One region of the Bacillus sp. GW823-FHT06B01 genome, then DNA from elsewhere that is predicted to be linked to it. Evidence: predicted binding sites of a transcription regulator. Region 1 holds the regulator's gene; the other holds the start of a gene.
The links. The regulator LexA, encoded in region 1, represses DNA repair genes until DNA is damaged. The targets are predictions, from matches to a motif close to CGAACATATGTTCG.

Region 1 (3,221 bases):
CTTCATAGAACCGAAGCCACAACACTATAATTACGATATGTGGGAAGGGATTTCGTACGTATTAAACATTTCCAAACCTATTGGCGAGAGAGTAGAATCTTTACAGTATAAAGGCGCTCCTCTTCATATGAATGAAGAATATGACGTCGTTATGAATAATTATCGCGCAAGCGGCGGAGGAAACTTCTTTATGTTTCAAAATAAGCCCGTAATAAAAGACATACCAACAGATATGTCTGAACTTATCGCTAACTATATATTGAAGCACAAAAAGATAGAGGCATCAGTCAACAATAACTGGAAAGTTATTAAATAACCGATATAATAAATAAAAAAGATGGGCTTCGCCCATCTTTTAGTTTAATTTTGCATTATCTTGCTTTTTTAAAGCCTTTAATTTCGCCGGTGTAACATCAGTACCTTCTTCGTTAACAACTTTAATTCCTTTAAGTTCGTTTAACATATTTTGACGAAATCCTTTTAAATATTGTTCACGTAGCGATTGGCGCTCACGTTGTTCTTCTTCAGTTAAGCCTTCAGCTTTTGCTTTTTTCGCTAAGAAGTTAATGCGTTCAATGAGTTCGTGACTTTGCATCTCGAATCCCCCTTTTACTCAAAACTGATTATTATCATACAATAGTTAGTCCTCTTTATCAAGCAATTGCTTTGTATATTCTACATATCTACGATGTACAGTCGCTTTTGAAACATTATGACCAAAGCCGCGAAGCGTTGCCGCAATTTCTTCGAAAGTAAGTTCACTCTTGCGCAAACGTACAATTTCCTCAATCGGCACTTCTTTCTTCTCTCGTCCTACGCTTAAATGACGATTCTTCAAATTATTTTCTGGACGATAACCTTTTTCTACTGCACGTTGCATACCACGTTTAATTTTCAAATTATGAATCTTTCTTTGATACTCTTCAACAATCCCAATTATATCTAGTACCATCGAATCAGAGTCAGAGAGTTCTAATTCTCCATTATGCGTATGCGTATATACTTTTATTCCCTCTTTATGTAAACAGTGCATTAATGCAATCTTTGCATTCCCTCTACCAAGCCGCGTTTCATCTTGTATGAGAAGTACATCAACTTGTTCATCGCGAATTGTATCTAGCACTTCTAATATGCCATCACGTTCAATTGTATAACCACTAGCCTGCTCCTCAATCACCTTTACAACATTCATTTGATAGCGCTCAGCTAAATGCAATAATTCATCTTTTTGACGCAATAATGATGTTTCCTGTTCTTCTTTTGTTGTGCTCACACGTGCATAAATAATTGCATTCATTTTGAACCCTTCTTTCTCACTATATTTTCCTTATAGTGTATCATAAATTCGTCTTTCGTTCGAACTTATGTTTGTAGAATGTTTTTTCGCATGTTATACTTATTAATAAGAAAAATGAAAGAAAACGAGGTGTTAGAAAACATGGAAAAGTTAACGAAACGCCAGCAAGACATTCTCGACTTTATTAAGCTAAAAGTACAAGAAAAAGGATATCCACCTTCCGTACGTGAAATCGGTCAAGCAGTCGGCCTCGCTTCTAGTTCTACAGTGCACGGACATTTATCACGACTAGAAGAAAAAGGATATATTCGACGCGATCCAACAAAACCACGAGCAATTGAAATTTTAGGTGACAACCGAATGGATACAGAGACACAATCTGTTATTCAAGTTCCAATTATCGGAAAAGTTACTGCTGGATTACCTATTACAGCAGTTGAAAGTGTAGAAGATCATTTCCCACTTCCAGCTAGCATTGTCGCTGGAGCAGACCAAGTATTTATGTTACGTATTTCCGGAGATAGTATGATTGAAGCTGGTATTTTCGATGGGGATTTAGTTGTTGTTCGCCAACAACAGTCTGCATACAACGGTGAAATTGTAGTCGCTTTAACAGAAGATAACGAAGCAACTGTTAAACGTTTCTATAAAGAAAAAGACCATTTCCGTCTACAACCGGAAAACTCTTCATTAGAACCTATCATTTTAAAACAAGTGTCAGTTATCGGAAAAGTAATTGGCGTATATCGTGATTTACATTAAGAATAATAAAAGAAGATAATTACCTTATTTATATACGGTAATTATCTTCTTTTTTTGTATTTTGATAGATTTCCATACATTTTATTTCTTATGAACGAGTTTCAATCGTCACATCGCCAGCAGCTGTTTTACCACTAATCTTTTTACTACCATTGCCAATTGTTATATTTTTATTTTCTTCATTAAAAATCATTACTTCGCCAGCAGCACTTTGCCCCGTTATAACTGCATCTTGTGGTTTTTCTAATAAAGTAATATCTACATCCCCAGCGGTTGAACTTGCCTCTACATCATATTTAGGATCATGATCCATAATATGCACTTCCCCGCTAGCCGACTTCACAGTTACTTTTCCTATTACCTTCTTAAAGCTCACCTCACCAGCTTTTGAAGATCCTTCCACACTTTTTGCTGTGACATTTTTCAAATCTACTTCTCCAGCGAGTGTCCCAACACTTACACAGTCACTTTTCACATCACTTATTTCTATTTGTCCAGCTGATGAATTTATTTTTATCTCTTGGTATGAACGTTCAGGCACAAGGAGAGTTATTGTAGACGTTTGAAATCTAAAATCGTAAAAAGAAAAATCAAATGAAGCACCTTTTTCTCTTTCCCCAATAATTTTTAATGTGTCACCATCTTCAGCAATACGAACCTCGTGTTTACGTACATCTCCTGATTGCTTTACATAAAAAGAAGAGTCGGGAGATTTTTGGACAACAATATCCCCAGCATCTAACTTAACTTCTATATTTTTTAGTGTTTCGTTTTTAATTACGTCTTCTTTATTTCCTTCTTCTGCAGTTTGCACGGCTTTTTCATATGTTTGTGAAATCCCTATTACTCCAATAATGATACAAGCGATAGCTACTAACAATATTTTCTTCATCATCTACTCCCCTTTTATCATTTTGAAGTTCCATAGTACATAACGTACGCATAACTTTTTAAACCAATTCGTACTATAATAAGCGATAATACATAACAACAAACCTACCCCAACAAACGTTATACTAACGAATAAATCCAACCATATAAAAGTACCCATAAATACTTTTCCAATAACGAAAAATGGTGTCACTACACTAGCAATTCCACCGAGCCAGAAGGAAAATATAAAAGCAATAATTGCAACTAACGGGCCTAACACAATAATAAA
Region 2 (3,221 bases), on a different contig from region 1:
ATGAAGCTATTTCTGATTGTTGCCCTTCAAAAACAACAAGTTGCTTCGGGGATGAAATAAACGTCCGAAGCGGTTTAAAACACCCAATAAAAACTAAAGAAACAAGGAGACAAAGACCTATTATTTTGCGAAATCTTTCTAATCTCAATTTGTTCACTCTCCTCGCTCCTACCCCACATTCAGCCTCTTGGCTTCACTTTTTAATCTCTCCTTGCAGTGCTTTATTTATAACCGGAAGAATTAAGAAATCATTATTTGAGAAAAAAAGCTATCCATTACTGGATAGCCTCTGCTGTCTGTTTAAAATGATGCGCTTGCGTAAGTAATTCTTTCGCATGTTCTGTCGTTAAATCTGTAATTTCCACACCAGAAATCATTCGAGCTATTTCTGTTACTTTATCCTCCATAGTTAAAACGGTAACTGATGTAATTGTCCGATCATTCGCTACTTGTTTTCGAATAAATAAATGTGAATCCGCCATTGAAGCTACTTGAGGTAAGTGCGTAATACAAAGTACTTGCGAGTTTACTGATACTCGATAAATTTTTTCCGCAATAGCCTGTGCAACCCGACCACTTACACCAGTATCCACTTCATCAAAAATAACAGATGCAACACCTTGATGCTTAGAAAAAATGCTTTTTAAAGCTAAAATAATACGAGATAACTCTCCGCCAGAAGCGACCTTTGAAAGTGGTTTTAGCGGCTCACCTGGATTTGTTGAAATATAAAATTCCACATGATCGTAGCCATCCGCCGTAAGTCTTACCGGGGCACCCTCAACAAGAGGCTCTTCAGCATTTCCTTCTCTCTTCATGATTCTCACTTCAAATTTTGTTTTCTCCATATATAATTCTTTTAATTCCTGATGAATGGCATTTGTAAGATGCTCTGCAAGCTCATGACGCATATTACTTAACGACGTTGCTTCTTGCAGAATAACACTTTCTAATTCCTTTAATTGCTTCTTCGTCGTTTCAATATGAACGTCTTTATTTTCAATCGTAAAAATTTCTTGTTCAATTTTATCAGCATACGCTAAAATCTCTTCTACAGTATTTCCATATTTTCTCTTTAGCATACGAATTTCATTTAAACGCGTTTCAATTTCGTCTAAACGCTTCGGATCATATTCCATCATATCGAGCTTTTCTCTAAGTTGATATGCAACTTCTTCTAATAAGTAGTAGCTATTTGCAATTGAATCATGATTTTCTTGATAAACTTCATCTAAATGTGTAATACTCTCCATTTGTCCCATTGCGCTTCGTACATTATCTAACCCTTGTCCGTCAGCGCTTAATGAGCGATATGCATCGCCTAATGCTTTGTAAATTTTTTCGAAATTAGAAATTTGCAATCGTTCTTCAGTTAATTCAATTTCTTCATCCATCTTTAAATCCGCCTTACTGATTTCTTCATGCTGGAATTGAATTAAATCTAAGCGATGCGCCATTTGTTGTTCATTTTCACTTAACGATTTTAACTGTTTTTTTAATTTCTCATAGTCAGCGTATACATTTTGATATATACCCAATTGTTTGACAATGCGATCTCCATCAAAATGATCAAGCATAAACATATGACGCTCTTCATTCATTAAATCTTGTGTTTCGTGCTGCCCATGAATATCAACAAGTGTTTTTCCAATTTCCTTTAATATACTAAGGGTGACCAGTTTCCCATTTACACGACATACACTTTTTCCGTTTGCAGCGATATCACGCTTCAAAATAATCATGCCGTCTTCTATTTCTATATCCAACTCTTCTGCCTTTTCAATACACGGATGCTTATCATCTTCTACATAAAATAGCCCTTCTATCTCAGCTTTTTCTGTTCCGTATCGAACAAATTCCGCTGAACCACGGCCACCTACAAGTAAACTAATCGCATCAATAATAATCGATTTTCCGGCCCCTGTTTCACCACTTAAAACCGTTAACCCTTTTTGAAAAGAAATATTTAATGCCTCAATAATAGCAAAGTTTCTAATCGATAATTCCGATAACAATGCCCCATTCACCTCGTTATAAACTAATCCCCTATTAAGGGCTTTTCTCAGTTCTTCATTCAAATAGTCAAACTATATGTTTGTATGTATAAATTACTTTTCTAACCGCTCCATTGTACCAAACATTCGTTTTACGGGTCAATCCACCTATTTTCTAATTTTATTCAGAGAAAATATTATATTACAATTAAGAATTAACATTTTTAACCAATAAAAAAATCCTGTTCACTTTCCACTTTACAGAGGAAAGCAAACAAGATTTTTTTTTACAACATATTTAAGAAACGATCAGAGACAACACCTGTATCTTCAGGTGTACGGCAAATAATTAAGCAAGTATCATCACCACAGATGGTTCCGATGATCTCATCCCACTCTAAATGATCAATAAGTGCTCCAAGTGAATGAGCGTTACCAGGCAATGTTTTTAGCACAAGCATATGTCCTGCCGTGTCTAATTTTACAAATGAATCCACTAGATTGCGTTTTAATTTTTGTAACGGGTTAAATCGTTGATCTGCTGGCAAGCTATATTTATAGCGCCCATCATGTAATGGCACTTTCACTAAGTGCAGTTCTTTAATATCGCGCGATACTGTTGCTTGCGTTACATTAAATCCCTCATTACGTAAAATATCAACTAATTCATCTTGTGTTTCAATTTCTTTGTTCGCAATAATTTCCCTGATTTTAATATGGCGCTGACCTTTATTCATACATTTGCACCTCACACTATCTCTTACCATAGTTTAAACATTGGTATACTTCACTTATTTATGTTAACTTATAATTCGTTGCTTGTACACAATTGTTTTTACAATCATTATACAATTACAACAAAAAGAGGAACAACATATGTTATTCCCCTTTTCCTTTTTGTTTTAGGACATCATGCGCCTCTGTAACTACTTGCTCAACAGAAACTGGAGAATGATTTTCGCCATTCTCACGTTCACCATGCCATTTCAGATGAATTAAAAATTCAATATTACCATCCCCGCCCGTAATTGGTGAGAATGTTAAACCTTCTACGTCGTATCCTTCTTTTATAGCAAAGTCGACAATCATTTCTACGACAGCCTCATGTACTTTTCGATCACGAACGATACCTTTTTTCCCAACTTGCTCTCTTCCAGCTTCAAACTGTGGTTTAATTAACGCTGCTACATCCCCATTAGGCATAAGCATTGTTTTTAAAACCGGCAG

Region 2: a site for LexA is predicted at 2,135-2,148, ahead of recN (DNA repair protein RecN). Genes of this name have one in related genera too.

The regions. Positions count from the first base shown of each region.
Region 1 is NZ_JBXAHR010000012.1:40,118-43,338, reverse strand. Features, by position in the region: gene AC1Q8N_RS28190 (bifunctional metallophosphatase/5'-nucleotidase) at 1-316, shown strand, start outside; gene AC1Q8N_RS28185 (DUF896 domain-containing protein) at 356-595, opposite strand; gene AC1Q8N_RS28180 (YneB family resolvase-like protein) at 641-1,297, opposite strand; gene lexA (transcriptional repressor LexA) at 1,439-2,059, shown strand; gene AC1Q8N_RS28170 (DUF4097 family beta strand repeat-containing protein) at 2,148-2,954, opposite strand; gene AC1Q8N_RS28165 (DUF1700 domain-containing protein) at 2,955-3,221, opposite strand, start outside.
Region 2 is NZ_JBXAHR010000002.1:659,094-662,314, reverse strand. Features, by position in the region: gene spoIVB (SpoIVB peptidase) at 1-157, opposite strand, end outside; gene recN (DNA repair protein RecN) at 276-2,015, opposite strand; gene argR (arginine repressor ArgR) at 2,282-2,731, opposite strand; gene AC1Q8N_RS10520 (TlyA family RNA methyltransferase) at 2,874-3,221, opposite strand, start outside.